Regions from separate parts of the Stappia sp. genome, predicted to be linked through region 1. Evidence: riboswitches for the same ligand, from Rfam matches in the RefSeq annotation. Region 1 holds a riboswitch; each other region holds the start of a gene.

What was found. Region 1 has a riboswitch for cobalamin ahead of ABL312_RS09550 (hypothetical protein). Riboswitches for the same ligand answer to the same signal wherever they lie in the genome.
Region 2: it holds a riboswitch for cobalamin, as region 1 does, so the genes downstream of both, ABL312_RS09045 (CbtB domain-containing protein) here and ABL312_RS09550 (hypothetical protein) in region 1, are expected to answer to the same signal.
Region 3: it holds a riboswitch for cobalamin, as region 1 does, so the genes downstream of both, cobU (bifunctional adenosylcobinamide kinase/adenosylcobinamide-phosphate guanylyltransferase) here and ABL312_RS09550 (hypothetical protein) in region 1, are expected to answer to the same signal.

The regions. Positions count from the first base shown of each region.
Region 1 covers NZ_CP157793.1:2,175,531-2,184,996, forward strand. The annotation lists gene ABL312_RS09520 (sugar ABC transporter ATP-binding protein) at 1-430, opposite strand, end outside; gene ABL312_RS09525 (aldose 1-epimerase family protein) at 427-1,416, opposite strand; gene ABL312_RS09530 (hypothetical protein) at 1,413-2,666, opposite strand; gene ABL312_RS09535 (bifunctional rhamnulose-1-phosphate aldolase/short-chain dehydrogenase) at 2,724-4,748, opposite strand; gene ABL312_RS09540 (DeoR/GlpR family DNA-binding transcription regulator) at 5,055-5,873, shown strand; gene ABL312_RS09545 (FGGY family carbohydrate kinase) at 5,870-6,994, shown strand; cobalamin riboswitch at 7,117-7,334, shown strand; gene ABL312_RS09550 (hypothetical protein) at 7,458-7,760, shown strand; gene ABL312_RS09555 (cobalamin-binding protein) at 7,765-8,565, shown strand; gene ABL312_RS09560 (DUF1289 domain-containing protein) at 8,562-9,446, shown strand.
Region 2 covers NZ_CP157793.1:2,056,230-2,065,695, forward strand. The annotation lists gene ABL312_RS09025 (BCCT family transporter) at 165-1,667, shown strand; gene ABL312_RS09030 (hypothetical protein) at 1,654-1,800, shown strand; gene ABL312_RS09035 (hypothetical protein) at 1,816-2,451, opposite strand; gene ABL312_RS09040 (CbtA family protein) at 2,587-3,297, opposite strand; gene ABL312_RS09045 (CbtB domain-containing protein) at 3,310-3,480, opposite strand; cobalamin riboswitch at 3,510-3,759, opposite strand; gene ABL312_RS09050 (DNA-formamidopyrimidine glycosylase family protein) at 3,804-4,601, opposite strand; gene ppsA (phosphoenolpyruvate synthase) at 4,744-7,173, opposite strand; gene ABL312_RS09060 (HPF/RaiA family ribosome-associated protein) at 7,241-7,792, opposite strand; gene ABL312_RS09065 (site-2 protease family protein) at 8,062-9,243, shown strand; gene ABL312_RS09070 (patatin-like phospholipase family protein) at 9,381-9,466, shown strand, end outside.
Region 3 covers NZ_CP157793.1:1,106,065-1,115,530, reverse strand. The annotation lists gene cobN (cobaltochelatase subunit CobN) at 1-2,516, opposite strand, end outside; gene cobW (cobalamin biosynthesis protein CobW) at 2,542-3,642, opposite strand; gene cobU (bifunctional adenosylcobinamide kinase/adenosylcobinamide-phosphate guanylyltransferase) at 3,639-4,196, opposite strand; cobalamin riboswitch at 4,324-4,548, opposite strand; tRNA gene ABL312_RS04875 (tRNA-Asn) at 4,775-4,850, shown strand; gene ABL312_RS04870 (leucine-rich repeat domain-containing protein) at 5,031-8,837, shown strand; gene ABL312_RS04865 (hypothetical protein) at 9,065-9,466, shown strand, end outside.

The DNA of each region.
Region 1 (9,466 bases):
GATCGAAACGCGCGCCCAGGATCGAGAGCGCGGCGCGGGTATTCTCCCGCATGGTCCGGCGATCCACGAAGGGACCCCGGCGGGGCATCCGCCCCAGATGCAGGTTTTCCGCGACACTCAGATCCGGCGCGAGGCTGAGTTCCTGATGCACCATGCGGATGCCGCACGCCTGCGCCTCGCCCTCGCTGGCCAGCGTGACGGTCTTGCCGTCGATGGCGATGGTGCCCTCGGTGGGTGGATACATGCCGCCGAGGATCTTCATCAGCGTCGACTTGCCCGCCCCGTTCTCGCCGACGATGGCGTGCACGGTGCCGAAGCGGACCCTGAGATCGACTCCCGACAGGGCACGCACGCCGGGAAACGTCTTCACGATGCCGCGCATCTCCAGCGCCAGCCCCAGATCTTCCCCGGACATGTCGGCCGCGCTCATGACAGCACCTCGACGCTGAGACGCAGCCGGTAGGTGACCGTTTCGCCCGGCGCCAGAACCGGCAACGCGCCCTCGGCGCGGGCCCGGGCGCGGCCCATGATGGCGTGGGTGTTGGCCGGCTCCAGCCCCATCACGTAGTGACGCCGGCGGAGCATCTTCCATTGAAACATCGCGGGCATGGCCGTGCCGTCCCAGTCCAGCCGAACGGCGATCCCGCGCGCCGGATTGACGAGCCGCGCGGCGGCCTCGCCCGGCGCGCTGTGCACAAAGACCTGCTCGCCATAGGTTTCGCGGGGGCCATGCACCGCGTTCCAGGTCTCCAGCCCCCGCTCAGCCGCCGCGTCCCGGGCCGCCGGCCGCCCCCCCGGCCCCTCCACGTGACATCCCTCGTCGAGGAGCGGCCAGCCGAAATTGCAGTGCCAGAGCATCATGTGCCCCTCGGGGTCCACGGCCTCGTTGGTCACCCGGTCGGTCAACCGCAGCTCGCGGCCGCCGAGCGGGATCTCGATGCGCCGCACGAGCGTCAGGCCCTCGCCGAACAGGGCGGACTGACCGACGCGCCCGGCGATCACGATGCCCTCCGGGCCGACCCGGCTTTCCAGGAGTTCGCCCGCCTGAGCGGACACCGGCCCATGCAGTCCGTGCTCGCGGCCGCCATCGGAGGACGGCGGGCCGAAACTGTCGAGGCCGCAGGTCGTCAGCAGTCCGCCGCCGAACCCGCGCAGCCATTGCATCCCCGGCCGGGCGGTCCGCGCCGCGTCCCAGCGATCCGGCGCGACCCAGGCCAGCGGCAGGCCGTTGAACGACGCGTGTCCGATGTCGAAGCAGCGGTCGGGGAAGATGTCGAGCACAAGCCCGCCGCCGGAGACCGCCTGAAGGACCCGGTCGCCGCGCCCCGGCCCCTCGGCCCGCACGAACCTGTCGAGCCGGGCGATCTGGGCGGGATCCGCGACCCGCTCGCGCCAGTCTGGAGCGAGCCCCGTCACAGCCGGCGAACCGGGTCGTCGGCGGCCAGCTCGGCGTTGCCCGGTCCGTAGTGGCGCAGGATCACCAGCGGTTCCGTGCCGCTTTCGTTGACCACCTCGAGCGCGCCCGCGGCGCCGGCGGAGACGAACAGCTCGTCCTCGCTCAGCGCGCCGAAGCGGATCAGGGTCGCCGAGGCGACCGGCAGACCGCCGACGCGGCCGCGTCCGCCGATGACGATCGCGCCATGCGGATCGTCCTCGCGCAGCGTGACCGCGCAGCCGGGCGCGACGCGCAGCTCCTTGGCGCTGAAGGCCGGGGACCGGTAGGCGACCCAATATTCGGCCCAGCCGGCCTCGTCCCCCGCCTCGATCGAGCGCGCGGTGCGCAGCTTCGGACTGAAACGCCGCGCCGCGAAATCGGGATCGACATTGTCGTCCCATTCCAGCAGCGACATCAGGAAATCGATGTCGCCGTGGTGGTCGCGGGGCACGTCCTTCCAGAGGAGATCCTCCGGCACCTCGCGATTGTTCGACCAGCTCTCCCACATGGAGAAGACGTCCGAGGCCACCTGCGGCTCATAGGTGCACACGGAAGGCGGCGCGTGCAGGATGCCGGCGGGGATATCCCAGCCCGTGCCGAGCTTCAGCCGATAGGCCACGGCAAGGTCCGTGATGCGATTGTCCCCGCCGCGCGCGAAGGCGAGAAGCGCGTCGCGCAGCTGATCCCGCGTCGTTCCGGGCCGCAGCCCGAGAAAGGCGATGGGCTGGTCGCCGAGGTGATTGTTGACCTCCGGCGGATAGTAATAGGCCTCCGGCTTGCCGCGCTTGCCGACCAGCGCGGCCTTCTCCTCGGTCTGGTGGAGGTGGAAGGGCAGCGGCTTCTGATTGTCGAAGAACTTGGAGTACATCGGCCAGCCCCGATGCGCGTCCCAGAACGTCTGACCCAGCAGATCGGCCTTGTGGTGAGCGACGAAGGCATCGAAGGGAAGCAGCGTGCCGTCCTCGCCGACGACCAGCGACAGGCCCTCGTGCGCGGTGGTGCCGGGGCCGTTGTCGGCCCGCACGGCGGAGGCGAACCAGCGCTCGTTGATCCCGCCGCGCCCGGCGCCGAAGGCGTAGTGATCGTCGGGATGCAGGCGGATGCGCTGACCCGGCGTGCAGAAGAGCCGCGGCACCCAGGCCGGCGCGAGGCGGACGATCCCGCCGTCGCGCGCCAGGGCCGCGTCCATCTTCGCGACATCCTCCCGCACGTTGTCATAGATCTCGGTCACGTCGTCCTCCCTTTCCTTCCCCCGGCGTGCAGGCGCGCCGCCCGGCGCCGGCACGCGTCAGCGCGTGAACGCCTCCCTGTTTCCCGCGTCGACGTTGAGGATGTTGCCCGTCGATTTCGACGAGGCATCCGAGACGAAGAAATACGCCGCCTCCGCGATGTCCTCCGGCAGGACCTCGCGCTTGAGCAGGCTGCGCGCGCGGTAGTGCTCCGCGAGATCCTCCACGTCCTTGCCGTAGGCCGAGGCGCGTTCCTTCAGCCAGTCGCCCTGCCAGATGCGCGAGCCCTTGAGCACGGCATCGGGGTTCACGACGTTGACGCGAATGCCCAGCGCCGCCCCCTCCAGCGCCAGGCAGCGCGCGAGATGGATCTCCGCGGCCTTGGCGGTGCAATAGGCGGCGGCGTTGGCGCTTGCGGCCAGTCCGTTCTTGGAGGCGACGAAGACGATGGCGCCGCCGATGCCCTGTTCGCTCATCAGCCGGAAAGCGGCACGGCTGACGAGAAAATACCCGGTGGCGAGGATCGACATGTTCCGGTTCCACAACGCCAGCGTCGTTTCCCCGATGGGCGCGGAGGAGGCAATTCCGGCGTTCGACACCAGGATGTCGAGGCCGCCGAACTGCAGAACCGCCTGCTCCATGGCCTCCGCCACAGCGGCTTCGTCCGTCACGTCCATGCGCACCGGCTTGATGCGCTCCGCCGGATGGTCGGCGCTCAGGTCCTTGACGGCCTCGTCCAGCGTCTCGCCGGAAATGTCGGCGAGGACCACGCAGGCGCCCTCGTCAAGATAGCGCCGCGCGGTGGCGAGGCCGATGCCGCCGGCGCCGCCGGTGACCAGCGCGACACGACCGGCGAGACTGCGGGGCCTCGGCATGCGCTGCAGCTTGGCCTCCTCGAGCGCCCAGTACTCGATGTCGAAGGCTTCCTGCTCGGGCAGGCCCCGGTATTCGCTCGCAAGCTCCGCGCCGCGCATGACGTTGATGGCATTGACGTAGAATTCCCCGGCGATGCGCGCCGTCGCCTTGTCGGCCGCGAAGGTCACCATGCCGACACCGCGAATGAGGACCACCACCGGATTGGGATCGCGCATCGGCGGCGACCCGGCGCGGCGGCAGCGCCCGTAATAGGCGGCATAGCGCTCCCGGTAGTCGGCCACCCGCTGGGGCAGATCCGCAAGCGTCGCCTCCAGGTCGCCGTCATGGTCGATCACCAGGGGCGCGATCTTGGTGCGCAGGAAATGATCCGGGCAGGAGGTGCCGAGCGCGGCGAGGCGCGGCATCTTTTCCGAGGTGACGAATTCGAGCACGGCGGCACAATCGTCGAAATGCCCGATCATGCGCCGCCCCCCGGAGACGAGGCCGCGCAGCCGCGGCATGATCCGGGCCGCGACCGCCCGCCGCTCCGGCGCCGGAAGGGCCTCGGCGACCTGCCGTCCGAACGCCGCCCCCTCGCGCCGCGCGAACCACTCTATCGCGCGATTGATGGTGGCGAGCGTCACCTCGTAGCAGGACTTCGCGTCGTCCGCCCAGGTGAACAGGCCGTGGGATTCAAGCACGACCCCCCGGGCATCCGGGTTTTCCAGGCAGAACCGCTCCAGCATCAGGCCCAGTTCGAAGCCGGGCCTTTTCCAGGGCAACCAGCCGATGCGATCCCCGAAGATCTCGCGCGTCAGCCTCTCGGAGTCGGCGCTGGCGGCGATCGCGATGATCGCGTCGGGATGCATGTGGTCGACATGGCGGGCCGGCACATAGGCATGAAGCGGCGTGTCGATGGAGGCCGCGCGCGGATTGAGGTTCCACGTCGCATGGGGCAGATGGCCGACCATCTCGTCCTCGTGATCGGGGCCGCGATAGAGAGCCTTCAGGGCGCGCAGCTTGTCCATGTAGAGCGTCGCGAACCCGTCGAGACCGATCGTCCCGACATCGCCGCCGGACCCCTTGACCCACAGAACCTCGACGTCCTCGCGGGTCAGCGGATCGGTCTCGATCACCTTGGCCGAGGTGTTGCCGCCGCCGAAATTGGTGATGCGCTTGTCCGCGCCGAGAAGGTTCGACCGATACCTCAGAAGCTCCGGCTCGCTCATGCCGCGCGCCTTCGCGTCCTCCCATCTCGACGACAGGATCCTCGACGACAGTGTCCTCGACGGCGATGGTCCGCTCGGCCTGTGCTCTGTCACGTGCGCGCTCCCTCCTCGGTGGCACGCTTGTCAGCCCGGCCACTTCGCACGCAAGCGTAGGCGCCTCAATCGCGCAGTGTCAATCACTTTCAAGCATTTTCTTTCACGTTCAAGCTCGTTAAAGATCGAATTTGTTCAAACTTGCAGAATCCTGCCGCCTGTGACAGGCTCGCGTCGGATGTGGCAAGACGAAACACAAAACGGAACATCGGTGTGCACGAACGGGACCGACATCGCGTCATTCTCAGTGCCTTGCGCGACAACGCCGTCGCCACGGTATCGGAGATCTCGCAACTGACCGGCGCCAGCGAGGCGACGATCCGCAGGGATATCATCGCGCTCGACGCGGCCGGGCATCTCAGGCGGGTGCGCGGCGGGGCGGAGGCGATCACGCCCGTCAGCGTCACCGCGCTGGCCGGCCCCCGCTACGAAGCCAACGCGGAACTCAGACGGCCGGAAAAGACCGCCATCGCCCGCGCCGCCGCGGCCCTGTGCAAGGACGGCGAGCCCATCATCCTCAACGGCGGCACCACGACCTACGAGATGGTGCATTTCCTGGCGCCGAAGACGCTGAAGATCCTGACCAACTCGCTGCCCATCGCGAACTATCTGATGCAGCATTCGCAGAACCAGCTGTTGATGCCGGGTGGCGCGATCTACCGGGAGCAGAACATCATCCTGTCCAGCTTCAAGGAGGATGCCACCGGCCATTTCTGGGCCAAGCGGATGTTCATGGGCTGCCACGGCATCGCGCCGGTCGGCATCATGGAGATCGATCCGCTGCTGATCCGGGCCGAGGAGAAGCTGATGATGCGGGCGGACGAGCTCGTCATCCTGGCCGACAGCACGAAGCTGCGCAATCGCTCCAGCCTCGTCCTGTGCCCGCTGTCGCGGGTCCACACGCTCGTCACGGACGATGAAATCCCCGACGCGGACGCCGCCCGGATCGAAGCCGAGGGCGTGCAGCTGATCGTGACGTCCGCCAAGGCCGCCGCATCCGAGCGCCCCCTGTCGCCCGGCGTGCCGGGATGAGCGGCCGGGCGGCCAGGCCTTCGGGCATTGCCGTGATCGACATCGGCAAGACCAATGCGAAGGTTCTGCTCGTCGCCCCCGACGGCACGGAAGTCGCCGAGCGGCGCTGTCCGAACACTGTCGTGCCGGGCCCGCCCTATCCGCATTTCGACGCAGCGCGACTGTGGGACTTCGTGGTCTCCGCCCTCGCCGGGTTCGCCCCGAAGGTCGGCGCGATCGTTCCGGTCACGCATGGGGCCTGCGCCGCGCTGGTGCGCGCGGACGGGGAGCTTGCAGGCCCCGTCCTCGATTACGAATTCGACGGCCCCGACGAGACCCGCGCGACGTACGCGCCGCCGCCCTTCGCGGAGACGGGCTCCCCGCCGCTTGCCGGAGGGCTCAATCTCGGCGCGCAACTGCATTGGATCGAACGGACGTGTCCGGACGTGCTCTGCGCAGCCGAAATGCTTCTGCCGTGGCCGCAATGGTGGGCCTGGCGACTGTCGGGGGTCGCGGCGAGCGAGGTGACCTCGCTCGGGTGCCATACCGATCTCTGGGATCCGCACCGGGCCGTGCCCTCGTCGCTTGCCCGCGCACGCGGATGGGACCGCCTTCTGCCCCCGATGCGGCGGGCGGGCGACATTCTGGGACCGCTGCGCGCAAGCGTGGCGGAGGAGACCGGCCTCCACCCGGCGACCCCGGTTCTGACCGGCCTCCATGACAGCAATGCCTCGCTCCTCCCCTATCTGTCCGCGCAACCCTGCGGCGTGCTGTCGACCGGCACATGGATCATCGCCTGCGCGCTCGGCGGCGCGCCGGTGAAGCTGGACCCGGCGGCCGACATGCTCCTCAATGTCGCGGTGAACGGAGCGCCGGTTCCGACAGCGCGCTTCATGGGGGGACGCCTGCGGGCCGAACGGGTCGAGGCCGGCGCACCGCGCGCCGATGTCGACCGCGAGATCGGGCATCTGGCCGGCCTGCGCCTCCAGGAGATCGGCGCCGACGGCCCCGTCTTCGTCGAGGGCCCCTTCTCCGCAAGCCCCGCCTTCATCGAAGGTGTCGCCGAGGCCACGGGCCGCCCGGCGATCCCCGGCGAGGGTGCCGGCACCTCCCGGGGCGCGGCACGCCTCGTCACGGGTTAGCGCCCCGCGCCCGCCGTGACCCGACGCCGCCCGCGACGACGGCATTTCGGCCCATGCGTCGCGAAAGGGTCGACCCCGGCGCCGGGCGCAGGCAACGTCCCATGGACACGTCAGGGGCCTTGTGGAACACTGAGCGCGATGGTGTCCGCCTCGTTCGAGTCGGATGAAAAGGGAACACGGTGCGGGCCCCGACGAAAGGACGGTCCCAACTCCGCGACTGCCCCCGCAACTGTAGGCGGCGAGCGACTTCGAAACATGCCACTGGGCGGATCCGCCCGGGAAGGTTCGGAGAAGCAGCGACCCGCAAGTCAGGAAACCTGCCATCTCCGGTGCGCCGACCGCGCGCCGCAGCCACCTTGAACCCGGGCGGGGCGCCGCGGGCCGGAGAGACCGAGATGGACGACAGTCGCCTCGCGAGATCGCCGCTGCCCGATGCGCTTCTGCCCCTTGCGCGGAGGGCGCGATGCTTCTGGAACGCACGATTTCGCAACTCGACATAGGCCCGGTCTCCCCCACGCGGGCGGCCGAACTCGGCCAGCTCGGCTACATGCAGTGGCTGGGAGCGCTCGGGTCCATGGCCGACTACCGCGCGGAGGCCATGCGCGCCTATACGGCGGCGCACCCCTTCATCCGCACCTCGCCCGCCATCGCCGTCTTCTGCGATCTCCTCGTCGCCTCGACCCGGATGCCGATCGAACCGCTGCCGCTGGCGCTGCCCGCGCGCCAGCGACGCGGCGGCGCGCAGGCCCGGCGCGCGGCGATCTGACGGCATGCGACGCTTTCCGCCCGAACGCATCGTCTGCCTGACCGAGGAAACCGTCGAGACGCTCTATCTTCTGGGCGAGCAGGATCGGATCGTCGGCGTTTCCGGCTACGCGGTGCGCCCGAAAGGCGTGCGGCAGGAAAAGCCGCGCGTCTCGGCCTTCACCTCCGCCGATATCCCGAAGATCCTGGCGCTCGACCCGGACCTCGTTCTGACCTTCTCGGACCTGCAGGCGGAGATCGCCGCGGAACTGATCCGGGCCGGGGTGACGGTGACCGCCTACAACCAGCGCGACGTGGCGGGCATCCTCGCAATGATCCGGCATCTCGGCGCGACGGTGGGTCAGGCGGCCGGAGCCGCGCGGCTGGCCGACCGCTATGAGCGACGGCTGGCGCAGGTCGCGGCGCAAGCCGAGGGCCGTCCGCGCCCGACCGTCTATTTCGAGGAATGGGACGAGCCGCTGATCACCGGCATCGGCTGGGTGTCGGAGCTGATCGGGATCGCGGGCGGGCGCGAGGCCTTTCCGGAACTGGCCGGCAAGGACAAGGCAAGGGACCGCATCGTGACGCCGGATCGGGTGATCGCGGCCGCGCCCGATGTCATCCTCGCCTCGTGGTGCGGCAAGAAGGTGCGTCCCGAGAGAATCGCGGGCCGGCCGGGCTGGGACACCATTCCGGCGGTGCGCACCGGCCGCATCACCGAGATCAAGTCGCCGCTGATCCTGCAGCCCGGCCCGGCCGCGCTGACCGACGGGCTCGACGCGATCCTCGCCGCGCTCGCCCCGCCCCCGGAGAGGGAGACCCCATGACAAACGCCAGCCCGTGTGTGGGAACCTGCAAGCTCGACCCGGAGACCGGCTGGTGTCTGGGCTGCGCGCGAACGGGCGACGAGATCGCCGGATGGGGCAGCCGGACGCAGGCGGCGCGCGCGGCGATCTGGGCGGCCCTGCCGGACCGGTTCGCACAACTCGGCGTCGCCTGTCGCCGCCTCCCCTGGGATACGGACGAGATCCGCGATTTCGTGATCTGCTCCCTGCGGGACGTTACGGGAACCTGGGTCACCGGCGTCGTCGGCGCGGTGGCGGAGTTCACGGCGCCACCGGGATCCAGGACGCGGGTCTCCCGCGACGGTCAGGACATCGTGGCGGTGACCGATGGCGGCGCGCTGCGCTTTGCGATCGACGACGACGTGCGCGCGCTCACCTTCGATCCGCCCGAGACGCCGCCCGAGCGCCAACGAATTCTTCTCGCGGTCACGCGCGAGCGGAGGCGCCCGCCCGCCGCGTCGACGGTCTCCGCGCTTGGACAGGACACCGGGGCAATCGACGCCGAGGCGCGACAGGCGCATCTCTTCGATCTGGGCCTGGGGCGCAAGGAGGCGCGCTTCTGCCTGCGCTGCGACCCCGGTGCGGCACGCGATGCGCTGGCCTCGGTATGCGGCACGCGGCCGGACGAGGCTCTTCCTCGCATCGGCGCGACCCTCGTTGCGCGAAGCCCGACGCGCGTCGTCGAAAGCGCGCTCGGACGCATCGAGGTGGCCACGCCGATCCCGTCCCCGGGCAGCAGCTCTCCGGCGGGACCGCACACGCATCTGCTGCCGGATCATCTCGCCACGGGCCGCGCGCTGCCAGCGGGCATGGATCTGCCGCGCGCCTATCTTCCAGGAGCGCTGTTCCACCCGGCGCGCTGAAGACGCGCGCGAGGCGCCAT
Region 2 (9,466 bases), 120 kb from region 1:
GATCGATGGAGAAGCGTGGGACCGCCGCCACAGGAACGGCAAGGCGGCGCCCGCATTGCCCTGCCCGGGAGAAGCCGTCATTCTGGATGCACGCGGTCGCCGTCCCCGGCCGCCCGCCCCGCCACCCGGACGCGCACCGCCGAGGCGCGACGAAGAGGCCCGCCATGACCCGCACGCAGACCCTGCTGGCCGCCTCGCTCTCCCTCGTCTTCGCCGTCGGGCTGTGGAGCGTGATCGACCCGGCGGGCGTGACGGCGATCTCCGCGCGCATCGTCGACGCCTATTTCCTGAGCCGCGGCTGGTTCGTCATGCTGACGGTGAGCGGCCTGCTCCTGCTGTGCCTGGGGCTTGCCGTGTCGCGGATCGGCGACATCCGGCTCGGGGCCGACGACGACCGCCCGGAGTTCTCCACCGTCTCGTGGATCACCATGCTGTTCGCCGCCGGCATGGGCGTCGGGCTGCTGTTCTGGGCCGTGGCCGAACCGCTCACGCACTTCGCCTTCATCCGCGAGGGCATGCCCGACCCGCTCGCCGCCGAGCAGGCGCTCACCACGACGCTCTTCAACTGGGGCATCCACGCCTGGGCGATCTATGGCGCGACGGCGCTGGTGATCGCCTATTTCAGCTTTCGTCGCGGCACGCCGATGCTGGTCAGCGCGCCGGTCGAGCATCTGTTTCCCGGCGAGACCTGGGCCCGGATCGTCGGCTGGCTGAGCGATTTCATGGCCATCGCGGCGATCGCCATCGGTGTCGGGGGCTCCATCGCCATGGGCGTCTTCCAGGTGGCCGCCGGCGTCGACGTGCTGCTCGGCGGCGACGGCGCGGGCGCCTGGCTGATCGCGCTGGTCTTCGCGCTGATGGTCGGGTGCTACATCCCACCGCTGCTGGTCGACCTCGGCAGCGGCATGTCGCGGCTGTCCAATCTGGCCATGGCCATCGCCGTCGCGCTTGTGGTCTTCACCGTGGTGCTGGGGCCGACGCAATATCTGCTCAATTCGGTCCTCGGCGGCTTCGGAAACTACGTGACGCAGGCAATCCCGCGCGGCTTCCAGACCTTCACCTTTTTCGACGACGCGGTGGCCCGCTGGTTCAGCGACTGGACACTGACCTACATGGTCTGGTGGATCGCCTGGGGGCCCTTCGTCGGCGTCTTCGTGGCGCGCATCTCGCGCGGGCGCACAATCCGGGAGTTCGTGCTCGGCGTGCTCATCGGGCCGACGCTGTTTTCGGTGCTGTGGTTCGGCGCCTTCGGCGGCATCGGCCTGTTCGACACGCTCAACAACGGCGGCGGGCTGATCGAATTGACCAGGACCGACGTCGACCGCGTGACCTTCGGCCTGCTGGAGCGCCTGCCGTTCACCACGCTGACGACGCTGGCGACCATCGCCGCCGCCTTCCTCTTCATCGTCACCAGCGTGGTCAGCGCCGCCTTCGTGCTCGGCACCTTCTCCAGCAACGGCGATCCCGACCCGGCGCCGCGCCTGCGCCTCGTGTGGGGCGTGCTGCTCGGCCTGCTCGGCGCCGGCATGATCCTGTCGGGCTCCATCGACGCGGTGAAGACGCTGATCGCGCTCGGCGCCCTGCCCTTCGTCTTCATTCTCGTGCTGCTCGTGGTGTGCTTCCTGCGCGCCCTCGGCCAGGAAGGATCGCGCCATGCTGATCGGTGACCTGCTCGACACGCTGCTCAACCTCGGCACCTTCGCCTTCATCGGTGCGATGATCTGGATCGCGACCCGCAAGCTGCCCACAGCGGAGGAGAAGACGTCGGACCGCGACGCCTCCGACCGAAACAAGACGTAGCACCGCTCCCCGGCGTCAGGATCCCCCGTCGACCGTGACCTCGCCGGCCGTCACCTCGGCGGACAGCGGCGTGTCGCCGACGGCGATCTGCCGGTGATCGTTGGTCGTCAGCGTGACCTTGACGCGGGCCCCTTCGGGCAGCGCATCGAAATGCATCCAGGGCGCATAGAGCCGCGCGACCTTCTCGCCATCCACATAGACATGGGCGTGCCCCTCGCCGGGCACATGCGGCCCGCTCGCGCGCTCGGGCGCGAAGCGAAAACCCGCCGTCTCGACATGCAGGTTCCAGCCGGCCGACGCACCGCGGGCGAGCGACACATCAAGCGTCGGCGCCCCCGGTCCCGGCGGCACCGAAAACACCTCGTCGTGGCTGTGGGCAGCGGCGACCGCGCCCTGAGAGGTGCAGATGTCGAACAGGGAATCGTCCGCCCGCGCGACCGGCTGCGACAACAGGGCGGTCGCATCGGCGCGCGGCTGGGCAAAGGCGGCGGCGGACCGCGCGTGCCCGTGAGCCACGTGTCCCGCACCAGCGTGCCCGCCCGGACCGTGTTCGTGGCCATCGAGGGTGATGCCATTGCCGGCGGCGGCGACGAAGCCGATGCCGCCGCCGAACAGGAGACCGATGCCGAGAAGGGCAAGTCCACGGTCCATCTCACAGTCTTTCCATCTCGGATCGCGCCCCGCGCCGATCCGGTTGCGTCACCCCGGGAGCGCTGCGGCGGTCGACCGTTCCGGGCGCGGGGAAGATCCCGGCGCCCGGAGGTGTCCCGTGTCCCGTGTTCCGCGTCAGGACCCGGCTTGGGCGGTCTGGGCCGCGCCGGCGCGGGCGCCCTCGCGCTGCCAGAAGTATCCGGCGAAACAGCCGAGGAGCACCCAGGCGGCAAGGCCGATCCCGAAGGCGCGGGCGGCGAACAGTGCCCCGATCTCCGTCGGCACGGGTCCGGTGAAGACGTCAGGTTCCGGCGCGCCGATGACATGCGGGGCGAGCAGCAGCACGGCGGCCGCGCCCCAGGCCACGAAGCCGCGCCCGAAGGCGATCAGCCATATGGCCAGTCCGGCGGTCGCAACGGTGGCGAACCACCAGATCTGCCGGTCGAAGACATCGGCCGCCGCCACGCCCGGCACTTCCGGCGCGAGCGAAAAGCCCGGCGCGAAATGCACCGCGACGAAACCGGCGATGCCCCAAAGAATGCCGCTGCGCGCGGTGATCCGCGTGCCCCGGCTTTCGGCATGGGCCATCAGCGCCACGAGGATCAGCGCGTAGCCGGTGTAGGTGAGCATGGTGAAGAGCACGCTCAGCCCGTCGCGCAGCGGGTCGAAGGCGAGAACGTCCTGATGGGCACTGACGGGGGTGCCCCCGAAATGCACGAGGGCGCCCGATTCATAGAGTTCCGCGTGCAGCAGAACAGGTTGCACGAAAGCGAGCTGCAGCAGGGCGGCGATCAGCCCGGCCGCAGCGCCAGCGAACACGGCGCTGGCAACGATGCGGGAAAACATGGCGCGGCGGCGTCAGTGACAGGGGAAGCCGGTCGCGTGGCGCACGTCATGCGCCGCGTCGTGCAGCGCGCTTGCCTGGACGTGGCCCGTCACGGTGACGATCGCCAGCCCGAACAGGGCGGCCAGAACGATCCCGGCAAGGCCGGAGCGGCTCGCCGAAGCGGTCGAAACATGTGCAGTCATGATGCCTCCTTGCCGTCACACCCGACGGCCGGTTGTCGTGATCGCCTGGCAGGTCTCCTGGCTCGCGGGTCACGGCTTCCGCACCACCTTCCCCGGACGCCCGGCGGCGCATCGCGCCACGGACGGATCCGAGTGGTTTAACGGGCGGTCGCTCTCCGCATACAGTCGCGGGGGCGGCTTCGGCATCGGGCCCCCGACATGGGTCGGCCCTGTCCGAATTCCCTATTGAGTTCGGCGCGCTCAGGCGCGCTTGCGAACACCAAGCCCGATCAGCCTACACGCTTTTCGGGCGCTGACAAGCGCCGGCACCACCCGCGCGCGCCTCAGTCGGGCGCGGCGGCCGGCGCGGGCTGGCAGGCGGGGCAGACAAAGGCGCGGCGCGCGTCGAGCTCGATCCGGGCGATCGCGCCGCCGCAGGCCGGGCACACGTCCTTGTTGAAGATATTGACGCGCTCGCGGTAGCGCCCCTTGCCCGGCGGGGCGTCGTCGATCGTGACGATGGCATTGCGCCGCACCCCGATCTCCAGCAGATGCACCGCGTCGGCCCAGATCCGCTCGAGCGCCGCGCGCGGCAGGTCCCGCCCCGGCGTATCCGGATGAATGCCCTGCCGCCAGAGGATTTCGGTGCGGTAGATGTTGCCGATACCGGCCATCACCGATTGGTTCATGATGAGCCGACCGATCCCGGTCCGGCTGCGGGCGATGCGCGAGAACGCCCGCTCGGGGTCGGCATCGGCCCGCAACACGTCCGGGCCGATGCGCGCGACCACGGCCGAAAGCCCGTCGGGATCGAGCACCTCGCAGATCGTCGGACCGTTGATGTCCACCAGATGCGTGTCGCCGACGAGGCGCACCCGCACCGCCCCGACGGGGTCGGGCGCCGGCAGCCGACGCTTGCGAATGCGCCCGAAGAGGCCGAGATGCACATGCAGGACGTCACCACCCTCGAAGCGGTAGATCAGATGCTTGCCGAAGGCCTCGACGCCCGTGCAACGGCGCTCGTCGAGCCGGGCCGCGCCCTCGGAAAAGCGCCCCTGCGGCGAGGACACGGCCAGCACGGAGCCGGCGAACAGGCGATGGTGATCGCGCGCGGCGCGATGGATCGTATGCCCCTCGGGCATGGCACCTCCGGAATGAGACGAAGCGCCGGCGGGATGACGCGACAGGTCGGGCGGGAGCGCGGGATACCGCGCCCTTCTCTACGACGCGCCCCGGCGATTCGGATCAGCACCGGCCGCGCGCGCCCTGGATGCCCGGTCCGCCTCAGGCGTCGCGCCGCCCGGCTTCGGCCGCCGCCACATGCCGTTTGACCGCGACGAAGCTGTCCGGCGTCACCGACAGGGAGTCGATGCCGCAGCCCACGAGAAAGCGGGCGAACTCCGGGTGATCGCTCGGCGCCTGGCCGCACAGCCCCACCTTCGCGCCGCTTGCCTGCGCCGCGCGGATGACGTTGGCGATCATCCATTCGACCGCCTCGTTGCGCTCGTCGAAGAGATGCGACAGCAGTTCGGAATCCCGGTCGACGCCCAGCGTCAGCTGCGTCAGGTCGTTGGAGCCGATGGAAAACCCGTCGAACCGCTCGGCGAAGGCATCGGCCAGCACAACATTGGCCGGGATCTCGCACATGACATAGACCTTCAGCCCGTCCTCGCCGCGCCGCAGCCCGTTCTCGGCCATCACGGCGAGCACCTTGTCGGCCTCCTCGGGCGAGCGGCAGAAGGGGATCATGACGATGGCATTGGCGAAGCCCATCCGCTCGCGCAGCCGCCGGATCGCGCGGCATTCGAGCGCGAAGCCGTCGCGATAGGCCGGCGAATAGTAGCGCGACGCGCCGCGAAACCCGATCATCGGGTTTTCCTCCCGCGGCTCGAAATCGGCCCCGCCGAGCAGATTGGCGTATTCGTTGGTCTTGAAATCGCTCATGCGGATGATGACCGGACGCGGATGCACGGCGGCCGCGATGCGCCCCAGATCGCGCGCGAGACGGTCGACGAAATACTCGGTCTTCTCAGCGTAACCGGCGGTCAACGCCTCGATTTCGGCCCGCGTGTCCGCATCGGTGACGCGCTCGAAATGGGCGAGCGCCATCGGGTGCACGCGGATGTGGTTGGCGATCACGAACTCCATGCGCGCGAGCCCGACGCCATCCGCCGGCATCCGCCACCAGCGAAAGGCGGCGGACGGATTGGCGAGGTTGAGCATCACCTTCGTGTCGGTGCGCGGGATGTCGTCGAGACCGATCTCCTCGACCGCGATCTCCGCCACCCCGTCGAAGACGACGCCCTCGTCGCCCTGCGCGCACGACAGCGTCACCTCCTGCTGCGAATGCAGCAACCGGGTCGCCGCGCCCGTGCCGACGATGGCCGGCAGACCGAGCTCGCGGCTGACGATGGCCGCATGCGAGGTGCGTCCGCCGTGATCGGTGACGATGCCGGCGGCGCGCTTCATCACCGGCACCCAGTCCGGATCCGTGGTGCCGGTGACGAGAATGCTGCCGTCGACGAAGCGGTCGATGTCGGCCACGTCCTCGATCAGGCAGACGGGCGCGGCGACGGCGGCGTCGCCGATGGCGAGCCCGCGCGTCAGTTCCGGACCGGGGGTCTCCACGCGGTAGCTGCGAAACAGCGTGGCATCGCGGCGCGACTGCACGGTCTCGGGCCGAGCCTGGACGATGAAAAGCTCGCCGCTCACCCCGTCGCGCGCCCATTCCATGTCCATCGGGCAGCCGTAATGCGCCTCGATCTCGACCGCCCAGCGCCCCAGCCGGAGAATGTCGGCCTCCTCCAGCACGAAGGCCGCGCGCTCCGCCTTCGATGTGGGCACGATGCGCGTCGGCGCGGCCGTCGCATCGCCGCGCGCGCCGGCATAGATCATCTTCTCCCGCTTGGCGCCGAGGCGCTTGCCGACGATCGGCACCAGATCCGGATCGGCCAGAAGCGGCTTGAAGACGATGTATTCGTCCGGGTCGACGCTGCCCTGCACGACCGTCTCGCCGAGCCCCCAGGCGGCGTTGATGACCGCCACCTTGTCGAAACCGGTTTCCGTGTCGATGGAGAACATCACCCCAGACCCGCCCCTGTCGGAGCGCACCATCGCCTGCACGCCGACGGACAGGGCCACTTTCGCATGCTCGAAGCCCCTGGCCTCGCGGTAGCTGATGGCGCGGTCGGTGAAGAGCGAGGCGAAACAGCGCCGGCAGGCGTCGAGCAACGCCTGCTCGCCCTCGATGTTCAGATAGGTTTCCTGCTGCCCGGCGAAGCTCGCGTCCGGCAGGTCCTCGGCGGTGGCGCTGGAGCGCACCGCGACATCCGCCGCCGGGCGGCCGATGCGGCGCGACAGCTCCCCATAGGCGAGCGTGATCGCCTCCGCGATGTCACCCGGCCAGACGCCGGCCAGAAACGCCGCGCGAATGCGCGCGCCCGTCTCGGCGAGCGTCGCGGCGCCGCGCTTGAAGTCGAGCAAGGCGGAGGCGATGTCCCGGTCGAGCCCGTTTTCGGACACGAACCGCCAGTAGGCCTCAGCCGTCGTGGCGAAGCCGGGCGGAACGGCGATGCCGCGCGGGGCAAGCGCCGTGACCATTTCGCCGAGCGAGGCGTTCTTGCCGCCGATGCGCGCGACATCGCCGCGCCCGACCTCCTCGAACCACAGGATCGTCTCCCGCGCCTGCGCCTCACGCTTCGTTTCGTCCGTCACCACGCCCCTCCCCGGGTCTTTCGGATCGAAGGCGGCCCGGCGCCGCCCCCGTTTGGCTGCGATCCCCTCAGTCCAGGATCGCCACATTGGTCGCATAGGCGCCCTTTTCGCCGAAGGCCTCGCGGAAGCGCACCTTCGTGTCGACCGCGATGGCGTTCCAGTCGCCGGCGGTCAGATTGTCGCGCTCGAAATAGACCTCGCGCCCGTCGTCGGCCGCCAGAAACCCGTAGCCCTCGCCCGGAAACAGCCGGTCGACGCGCGCATGCAGGATCGGCGCGTGATGCTTGACCTCGACCTTGCCCATCTTGCGGGCCTGCTCCTTGAGCTGGCGCCGCGCGGCATCGAAGGCCTTGTGGACCGCGAGGTTGATGTCGTGCACCGCCTCGCTGCGCCCCAGGCTGCGCTCCACGCGGATGTCCGGCCCCGGAACGCGGATCGTCACGCGAATGACATACTCCTGGCCCGTCACATGCGCCTTCTGCGGCGCGCTGACGACCACGTCGCAGCTGACGATGCGCGGATGGTATTTTTCGAGTTCTTCGATCCGCTCCAGGATATGCGCGCGGATCTCCGGGGCCGGATCGAGATGGCGAAAGGTGATGATCGGTTCGGATTGCATGGCTGCGGTGTCCATCGGGTTGCGGGGGCTTGTGCGATCCGTCGTCTGCCGGGCGGTTCTTTCATCGGAGCCTCGAGACCGCGAAAGCCTCCAAGGGTCGCGCCGGGCCCCCCGGCACGCATTGACCCGCATCAATCGGGGATGGGCGGGCGCCGGCCACACACGCGGTTTTCGCCACCGCCCGCGGGGTGTACGATCGGGGTCGGGAGGTTCGGCCGCCCGCTCGTCTCGCCGCTCCTCCCTCGATACCCAAACCCAGGACCATCGCCGTGTTGACCGGAAAGCGCTTTCACATCTTCACGCTGCTCGGCTTTCGCGTGAACCTCGATCTCAGCTGGTTCCTGATCGCGATCCTGATCAGCTGGAGCCTCGCCACGGGCTATTTTCCGGCCGTGATCGAGGGCCTCGCGCCGGGCATGGCCTGGACGCTCGGCATCGCCGGGGCGCTGGGGCTGTTCGCCTCGATCATCCTCCACGAATTTTCCCATGCCATGGTCGCCCGCCAGTTCGGCATGCCGATCTCCGACATCACGCTGTTCATCTTCGGCGGCGTGGCGGAACTGAAGGACGAGCCGACGAACGCGCGCGCCGAGTTTCTGGTCGCCGTCGCCGGACCGCTCGCAAGCTACGTGCTGGCCGGCGCGTTCTATCTCGCCGCGCTCGCCCTGTCGGGCGCGGCGGAGCCGTCGCCGCTTGTCGTGCTCCTGTCCTATCTCGCGCTGCTCAACCTGGTGCTCGCCACCTTCAACCTGCTTCCCGCCTTCCCGCTCGACGGGGGACGGATGCTGCGCGCCGCCGTGTGGGGCTGGACCGGCAACCTGATGCGCGCCACCCGGACCGCCGCCACCATGGGCCGCCTGCTCGGCGGCCTGCTGCTGGCGCTCGGCCTCGTCAGCGTGATCGGCGGCAATTTCGTCGGCGGCATGTGGCAGGCCCTGATCGGCTTCTTCATCATCAGCGCCGCCCGCGCCTCGGAATCCCAGATGGCGGCCCGGATCGGCTTCGAAGGGCTGACGGCGGGCCAGTTGATGGCCCGTCCGGCGATCTCCGTTCCGGCGGAGATTTCCCTCGCCGAGCTGGTCGACGACTATTTCTACCGCCACTTCCACAAGGCCTATCCGGTCTTGCGCGCAGGCAAGGTGATCGGCTGCGTGCATGTGCGCGACGCCAGCGCCTATCCGCGCGCCGACTGGGCCGGACGGACGGTCGCCGACATCCTGCCCGAGGCCGGCCGCGCCGCCGTGATCGCCTCCGACACGCCGGTCTGGGAGGCGCTGAAGACCATGAACGCGCTTCAGGTGAGCCGCCTCGCGGTGGCCGACGACGGCGTACTCGCCGGTATCCTGACCATGCGCGATCTGATGACCTATCTGTCGCTGCGCGAGACCTTCGGACCGGGGCATAGCGCCGGGCCCGGGCACGGACGGGCGCCCGCGCCGACCTCGGCATGAGCGCATCGGCGTCCCGACCTCGAACCGACGTGGCACAGGGAGACGGCGCGCGATTGATCGGTCGCCGGCGCTTTCTCGCCCTCACGCTGGCCGGCGGAGCGTCGTGCCTCGCGCCGCCGGGATACGCGGCGACTGCGGTGCCCCCCGCGTCCCCGGCCGGGACCGGCAAAGAGGGTCTGGCGCTGGCGCTCGGCGGCGGCGCGGCCAAGGCCTTCGCCCACAT
Region 3 (9,466 bases), 1.1 Mb from region 1:
GCGATCTCATTGTCGCCGGAGGCCGCAACCGCCGGGGCGATGCGCGTGCGGATTTCCTCCAGCACGGCGGCGGTCGCCGCGAAGCCTTCCGGCGCCGTCCCCGCCTCGACCAGACGCGCGGCCAGCAGTTCCAGCCGCTCGACCGTGTCGCCGACGCTGCGCCAGGGCGCATCGGACACAGCCGTGAGCGCCGCCGGGCGCGGGCCTCTCCACTCGGCCTCGAAGGCGCAGTCGAGCGGGTCGAAGTCTGTCTGGCTCGTGATCCCGGCGCGCGCTTCGCTTGGCCGGGACGACGCGGGCGCGAGACCCAGATCCTGCGCCAGCGCCCGCGTCAGTCCCGCATTGCCCGCGCCCGCGCCGCGCGGCACGCGCACCAGCGCGGCCAGCAGATCGGTCAGCAGCCGCCCCCGCGGCGCTTCGCCCAGCACATGCAGCCCGTCGCGGATCTGCAATTCCTTCAGGTCGCACAGATGCGCGTCGAGCCGGGCGAGACGGGTCTCCTCGTCCATCGCGTCGGTGAGGCCGATGTCCGCATCGAGCCCGGCGCGCGTCGCGGCATCGAGAATATCGCGGGTCAGCGCCTTGAGCCGGCGCGGATCGACGCCTTGGGCCAGATAATACTCGTCGAGCAGCACCTCGAGTTCGGCGGCGACGCCGTGGCTTTCGGCGCGCGTCAGCGGCGGCGTCAGGTGATCGACGATGACGGCCGAGGTACGGCGCTTGGCCTGCGCGCCCTCGCCCGGATCGTTGACGATGAAGGGATAGACGTTCGGCACGGGGCCGAGCACGGCCTCGGGGTAGCAGGCCGCGCTCAGCGCCAGCGCCTTGCCCGGCAGCCATTCCAGATTGCCGTGCTTGCCCAGATGCACCACCGCATCGATCCCGAAAACCGCGCGCAGCCAGATGTAGAAGGCGAAATAGTGATGCGGCGGCACCAGATCCGGGTCGTGATAGGTCTCCTTCGGATCGATGTTGTAGCCGCGCGCCGGCTGGATGCCGACGACCACCTGCCCGAAGGTCGTGACCGCGAGCCGAAAGGCGCCCTCCGCCACATGCGGGTCGCGCTCCGGCGCGCCCCAGCGGTCGGTGACCGCATCGCGAACGCGCGCGGGCAGCCGCGCGAAGTGGTCGCGATAGATGTCGAGATCGAGCGTCGCGCCGCCGGTGCGCACCGTGCGGTCGGCGAGTGCGTTGGTCGGCCCGGAACTGATGACCTCCATCAGCGCCGCGCTGTCGGCCGGCCGCCCCTCGACGCGGTAACCCTCGCGGGCGAGGGCGGCCAGCACGTTGACGCAGGAGGCCGGCGTGTCGAGGCCGACGCCATTCGCCAGCCGTCCGTCCTTGTTGGGATAATTGGCGAGCACCAGCGCGATTTTCTTCTCCGCTGCCGGCATTTGGCGCAGCCGCGCCCAGCGCGCGGCGAGATCGGCAACAAAGCCGATGCGGTCCGCCTTCGGCACGAAGCGCACGGGCCGCGACTGGGTCAAGGTGTCGCGTTCTCCCTGCTCCTTGAAGGAGACGGCCCGCGTGGTGATGCGTCCGTCGACCTCGGGCAGCACCACATGCATGGCGAGATCGCGGATCGACAGGCCCTGATCGGCGTCGTTCCACCCGTCCTGAGAGGACGAGGCGAAGATCGCCTGAAGCACGGGCGCGCCTGGCGCATCAAGTGGGGTCGGCTCATGCGCGCGCCCCGCCTTCGACACGGCGAAGGCAGTGGCATTAACCACCACGTCCGGCGGCGCGGCCTCGAACAGCGCCGCCAGAACGCCGGCCGATTCCGCCTCCTTCAGCGAGGCGACGAAGACCGGCAGCGGGTTGAGGCCGCGCTCCCGGAACGCCGCCACCAGCGCGTCGACGGGGGCGGTCTGCCCGCCCTGCAGCAGCGCCCGATAGAACACGAGCGCCGCGACAGGGGCCTCTGCATCGTCCCAGGTGGCCGTGAGATCGGAAAGCCCGGGCGCCGACACCCCCGGCAGATAAAGACCCGCGCGCGACAGCGGACGCGGCGGATCGGGCTCCGCCGCACCTTCAAGAAGATGCGCCGCATAGCGCAGCATGTTGTCGGCGTTCTCCGGCCCGCCCTCGACCAGATAGCGCCACAGCCGCTCGACCGCGCCCGCCTCCAGCGTGGAGCGGGCCGCGAGATCGGCGTCCCAGCGGTCGTCACCGGGCATCACGGCGAGCGCAATGCCATGGCCGCGCGCCAGTTCCGTCAGCCGCTCCAGCCCGTAGGGCCAGTATTCCGCGCCGCCGAGCAGCCGCAGCACGATCAGCCGCGCGCCCTGTGCCGTCGTCTCGGCATAAAGGTCCACCGAATAGGGATGCGACAGCGCCAGGAAACTGGCAAGCCGCAACCCCGGCGCCCGCTCCCCGAGCCGCTCGGCGGCGGCCGCCAGCGCCGACAGCTCCGTGTCGGCGGCCGACAGGACGAGAAGATCGGCGGGCGACTGCTCCAGGTCGACCGCCTCGTCGCCCTGATCGATCGCCCCGCTGCGGCCGGCGAGAATATGCATGCGCGCGCCCCGTCCGATGCCGGCCTCAGGCGGCGTCCGCCTCGGCGAGCAGTCCACGCACACGCGCGACATCGAAGCCGGCGACCCCGATCGCCACGAGATGGCCGGGCGCGCGCGCGTCGCGGGCGAACCATGCCTCCACCCGCGGGCCGACCGCCTGCACCATGGCGGGTGCCGCCTTGCCAGAAACCGCGACGGCACCCTTGATCCGCAAGACGCCGGGAAGCGCCATCGCGGCGGCGACGCGCGCCTCCAGATCCTTGAGCGACGCCACGGCAGGCACCGCGATCACATGGCTTTCGAAGTCGTCGTGATCGTGGTCGTGATGATGGTGATGATCGTGGTCGTCGTGATCGTCGTGGTGGTGGGGGTGGTGACCGCTCTCGTGATGGCTTTCGCGGCCCGTCATGTCGTCTTCCGAGGCGCTGCCGCGCCCGAGCAGCACGTCGGCCGAGAGGACGCCCTTTTCCGCCGCGACGATCTCCACCGCCGGGCGCAGACGCGCGGCGACCTTCGCCCGCACCGCCTCCAGCGCGGCGGCGTCGACCAGATCCGCCTTGTTGAGCACCACGAGATCGGCGCAGCGCAGCTGGTCCTCGAAGAGTTCCTCGACCGGGCTGTCGTGGTCGAGCGCGTCGTCGGCCGCCCTTTGGGCCGCGACCGCCGCCTCGTCGCTGGCGACCCGGCCTTCGGCCACGGCGGCCGTGTCGACCACCGTCACCACCGCGTCGACGGTGACGCGCGTCTTGACGCTCGGCCAGGAAAAGGCCCGCACCAGCGGCTGCGGCAGCGCCAGCCCCGACGTCTCGATGACGATGTGATCGGGCGCCTCGTCCCGGTCGATCAGCATTTCCATGGTCGGCAGGAAATCGTCGGCCACCGTGCAGCAGATGCAGCCGTTGGTGAGTTCCACCACATCGTCGGCCGCGCAATCGGGATCGGCGCAGCCGTCGACCAGCGCGCCGTCGAAGCCCATGTCGCCGAACTCGTTTACGATGAGCGCGATGCGCTGCCCCCTGGCCTCGCGCAGGAGGTTGGCGAGCAGTGTCGTCTTGCCCGCCCCCAGAAAGCCGGTGACGATGGTGGCGGGGATTTTCGGCTTCGGCGCCTTTGCGGATGCGGTCATAGGCGGATCTCCGGTTGGCTGGCGTTCGGTTTGAGGACGAGCGGCAGGCCGGCGGCGACGAGCACCGCCGCCTCGCAGGCCTGGGCCATCATGCGGTTGAGGCGGCCCTGTTCGTCGCGGAAGCGCCGGGCGAGCGCGTTTTCGGGCACGATGCCGGAGCCGACCTCATTGGTGACGAGCACCACAGGCCCGGCCGCGCCGCGCACGGACTCGGCGAGCGCGGCCACCTCGGCGGGGATATCGGCTTCGGCGAAGAGACAATTGGACAGCCACAGCGTCAGGCAGTCGACCAGCACGGCGCGATCGGGCGCGGCCTCGCGGGCGATCACCTCGGCGACGGCGCGCTGTTCCTCGATTGTCGTCCACCCGGGGCCGCGCTGATCGCGATGGCGGGCGATGCGCGCCTCCATCTCGGCATCGAAGGCGCCGCAGGTCGCGACATAGACGGGCTCGCGGCCGCTGGCACGGATGAGCCCTTCGGCGAAAAGGCTCTTGCCGGAGCGCGCGCCGCCGGTCACCAGCACGCTGCGCACGGCCGGGGCGGCCTCCGTCATGGCGCGGCGCGCGACGCGGCCGGGACACGGCCCGGCGGGTGCGGGAACGGGAAATCACCTGCGCCGGGGGGAGGCCCGGCGACTGCGAGACGAATCATGGAGCCCTCCTGCCGTCCACCCGACGGCGCGTGACGCGGTTTCGGCCGGCTCGTCTCCTGGCTTACGGGTCGTCGCCCGGCCCTGCCCTTCCCGGGCTTGTCGCCCAGTGGTCATGCAGGAAGGCTCGCCGCTCACAGTTGCGGGGGCAGCTGCGGATTCGGGAGCCCTGATTGGGTCCTCCCCCACCGCATTCCGAATTTCTCCTCCCGCGGACTTCGTCCGCTGCGGGAAGACCGGACATGCCTATCCTTACCGCGCCGGACGGGCTTCAACAAGAGCGGGCACGCACGCCACGCGCCGCGCCGCCCACTGCAAACCTGCAAGCCCGCGCACCGACAACCGCGCCGCCACCCCATGGCGCTGCCGCGATGGCCAACGCCCGCGCTGTGGAAAAGTTTTCCGACAAAAGGCTTGGCAAATCGGGACGGGATTTGCTAGAAGCTCGCCACCGACGCGATGCACTGCATCGCCAAGCGTGATCCCCGGTAGCTCAGTTGGTAGAGCAAGCGGCTGTTAACCGCTGGGTCGCTGGTTCGAGTCCGGCCCGGGGAGCCACCACGCTCCTGTTTGATTGTCCTCCCGACATTGACAGATCTTGACCACGCCGCGCATTGACGATGCTGCGGCCTTATGCGTTATCCCGCCTTTCCTGCCTCTTACCCGTGTCCGTTGCGCCTGTCGTCGGCCGTATGCTGTGATCGCGGCATTCGAGTCGTCGATTGAAGGATATGGGCATTGTCTGACAAGGATCGGATGGCCGCCGGAGAGGAAGAAGCCCGGCGCCGGATCGCGGCGTGCAAGGCAGCCCGAAACGAGGAGCTCGACCTCGGCGGTCTGGCCTTGCAGGCGTTTCCGCCGGAGGTTCTGGAGTTGACATGGCTGAAACGGCTCTTTCTCGGCCTGTCGGCAAACGCCCGGAAAATGCCGTGGTTCAGAGTCACTGAAGACGACAAACAAACAGCGAACGTGTTTCAGACGTTACCAAGCGAATTTTCATCCGCGCTATCGCGTCTGGAAGTGCTTGACCTGAGTTGGTTGCCAATTTCAGACCTGTCCCCGCTTCACGACCTTGATCACATGCGGGGTCTAAACTGCGCCTTCACACTTGTGGACAACCTCTCGCCACTTCGAAAATCCGCGAACCTCGTTTACCTCGTGTGTGATCACACTAAGATCCGCAATCTCAAGCCGGTCACAGATCTCCCTCAATTGCTGGGCCTCACTTTCTCGCATACATCGATCACAGATCTAACTTCTATCGATAGCCTAAGAAACCTGCAAATACTCGACTTTTCAGAAACGGCGGTGATCGACATAGAGCCGCTCAAAGAACTTGTATATCTGGAGAACCTAACGCTACACCACACAAGAGTTCGCGACCTATCGCCAACACGAGGGATGATGCAGCTGCGGGCTCTCGACTTTTCTGGAAGTGAAATAGACGATCTGACCCCACTTCAAGGATTGGCAGAATTGCAATGCCTCGCGTTCTCCAGAACTGAAGTCGCTGATCTGTCCGCGCTCCAAGAGCTAACGGCGCTGCAGAGCATAAACTGCTCCATTACGCAGGTCACAGACCTCTCGCCAATCGCGACACTAACGGCGTTAAAGAACCTTCAGTGCTCCGGGACGCAGGTAAAAGACCTAACGCCGATCGCAGCCCTAACGAAGTTGCAGAGCCTCGAGTGCTCTGGGACGCAGGTAAAAGACCTATCGCCGATCGCAACCCTAACGAATTTGCAGAGCCTCGAGTGCTCTGGGACGCAGGTAAAAGACCTAACGCCGATCGCAGCCCTAACGAAGTTGCAGAGCCTCGGGTGCTCCAGTACTCAGATCAAAGATCTATCTCCGGTTAAAAAACTAACAAGATTAACATTTCTTTCCTGCAAATTCACTTTGGTGACCGACCTCACACCGATCCAACCCCTCTCCAGATTACAACACCTCAATTTCACTGGAACCAATGTTTCCAGCCTCATACCACTACAAGATCTGATAGGACTGCGATCATTGGAGTGCGCCTCCACCAGAATTGTCGACCTCGTGCCACTCAAGGATTTGCCCCAACTGCAACATCTTGGCTGCTTTGATACAAGAGTGGACGATCTCGCGCCGCTCGAGAGAATCCTCACACTAAGAATTCTAGCGTTCAGCAACACAAAAGTAGCAGATTTGACCCCGCTCTCGAGGTTAAAGCGCCTAGAGCAAATCGGCTGCTCCGACACAAAGGTCAGCGACCTCACCCCGATCGCCGGCCTCACGGCGCTGCAAATCCTTCACTGTTCCGGCCTGAAGATCGAAACGCCGCCACCGCCCGAGTTCTGGATGAAGGACACACTTCAAAACCTCCGTTTCCACAGAACAAGGATCCCGGGACTTCCGCCCGAGGTCCTGTCTTCTTCCCCTATAGATAACTGCCTCCAGTCCCTGCGCGCGCATCTCGCCGATCTGGGCGACGCGCCGGTAGAGATGAGCGATGCCAAGCTCATGATCCTCGGCAACGGGCGGGTGGGAAAAACCCAACTCGTGCGGCGTCTGCGCGGCGAAGGTTTCGAGGAAAACGCCGACTCCACGCATGGCATTCTTGTCGCCGATCTCGCCGTTCCCGGGCGCCCAGCCGGCGATCCCGCGCGGTTCCATGTCTGGGATTTCGGCGGGCAGGACATCTATCACGGCACGCATGCGCTCTTCCTGCGCAGCCGCGCCGTCTTCGTGATCTGCTGGACCCCGGCAATGGAGGACAGCGACACCCATGAGCATGACGGCCTGCGGTTTCGCAACTTTCCGCTCGCCTATTGGCTCGATCACGTGCGCCAGTTCGCCGGCGACGACGCCCCCGTCCTGGTCGTGCAGACGCAATGCGACGCGATCGAGGACGAACGCGACCTGCCGGACCCGGCCCGGGAGGCGCTCAAGGGGTTCTCCGGCTTCAAGCGCGTCCTTCATACAAGTGCGCGCGACGGGCATGGCTTCGCGGCGCTCAAAGAGGATCTGAACCGGGCCTACACCAGCTTCAATCCACCCCTGATCGGCCCCGGTCGCGCGGCGGTGAAAACGCAACTGGAAGCCTGGCGCGCGGAGGATGTGGCGCGGCCCACCAAGGAGCGCAAACATCAGACCCTGAGCTACGCGACCTATCTGCGGCTTTGCGACAAAACCGGCGACATCTCCGATCCGGCGATGCTGCTGAGGTTCCTGCACAATGCCGGGACGGTGTTCCACGGGGACGGGATCCTGCACGACAAGATCATTCTCGATCAGCAATGGGCGCTGGAAGCGATCTATGCCGTCTTTCACCGGGGTCTGTGCTACCGCGCGCTCAAGAACGCCGGCGGACGTTTCACCCGGCCGGATCTGGGGGTCTATCTCTGGGACAAGGACTATGAGCCTGAGGAGCAGCGCGTGTTCCTCTCGATGATGGAAAGCTGCGGCATCTGCTTTGCCCATCGCAACGCCCATGCCAGCGATCCCGACATGATCGACTATATCGCGCCGGAACTCCTGCCCACGGAGCGTCCAGGGCACGTGACGCGGCTGTGGGACACCGAGGACGACCGCGATCGGCGGGCCGACTTCGCCTGCGATGTTCTTCCCGAAACGCTCATCCGCGGCATCATCGCGGAGATCGGGCAACAGGCCGGCGTCGATGGCGACTATTGGGCGACCGGGCTTTCCGTCTTCGAGGACGGGTCCGGCGCTGAAATCCTGATCGAGCAGCAACGCCCGGACCCCGACAGCTGGAGCGGAAACATCGTGCTGCGCGCGCGGCCACGGCAGCCAACCTCCGCCGCCCGTCCGAAGCTTCTGGACCATATGACCGGGATCGTGAAACGGCAGGCCGCCCGTTTCGGCGTGTCGCTTACCGTCAAGGGCAATGACGCTCTGCCCCGGGCGGGCGGTGTCCGCGAAGAAGAGCAGACCGAGGAGCGTGCCTTGTCGTTTTCCCAGGCCAAGCCGGCCGATCCCGAATACTTCGTGTCCTATGCCTGGGCCGACGACAAGACGCCTGAGGGAAGAAAACGGGAGGCCGACGTCGACCGCCTTTGCGCAGACTACGGGCGGCGCGGCATCCACATCGTCCGCGACAAGGACGATCTCGGCTTCGGCGACAGCATCTCGAAATTCATGAGGCGGATCGGTGCAGGCGACCGCGTGTTCGTCTTTCTGAGCTACAGGTATCTCAAGTCGTCGAATTGTATGTTCGAACTGTTTGAGATCTGGCGCACCGCGCAACAGGAGGAAGACGCCTTCCTGGACCGCGTGCGTGTGTTCACGATTGGCGACGTGGATATATGGAGCCCGATGGGGCGGCTCCGGCATGCCGCGCACTGGAAGGACGAGTTCGAAAGATTCAAGATGCACGTCAAAGAGCATGGCGCGGACTTGCTGTCCCCCAAGGATCACGCGGCCTGGCGGCGCATGCGCGAGTTTGCCCACTCAACCGGCGAGATCCTGACAATCATCGCCGACAGGGTGCACCCGCGCACGTTCGAGGAGTTCCTCGAGTGGGGCTTCGACGATCCGCCGAACGAGGCCCGATAACGCAATGCACGATGGTGTGCGCATGCAATTGCGCGTGCGGCGCACCCCTGCCCCGCCCGGCAACACCGCGTTTACCACGCGCGGGAAAAGCCCGTGACCTCAGGGGGTATCGCCGCCCTCGGTTAACCGGGCCGCAGGGCCGGCGGGCTAGTCTCGACGCCAAGTTCGAGACCCGCCGCCGCGCTTTGGCGGCCGGGCGCGGTCGTTCAGTTGCAGGGACAGGCGTCATGACACATCCGACAAGGACCGAAAGCCCGAAGGGCGCGGTGCTGCTGCTCGGCAACTATCGCCCGACGCAGGTGATCGCCCGGCGGCTCAAGGCGCGCGGGCATCGCATCGTCTGCGGGCTGGAGGGCTACGAGGGCGACGCGGAAAAGTCCCGCGCGGTCGACGAGACCTGGGATCACCCCTCGCTGTCGCGCGCGCCGGAGGACTTCGCCCGCGCGCTGACCGGTTTCCTCGCCGCGCGCGGCGACGTCACGGCGGTCCTGCCGGTCGCCGAACCGGCGGTGCGTTTCTTCGCCGAACACGACATGAGGCTGCCGGCGCATGTGCGCCTCGTCGCGCCCGACCCGGATCTGGTGCGCCGCTGCCTCGACAAGCGCTTCATGATGGAGCTCGCGCGCAAC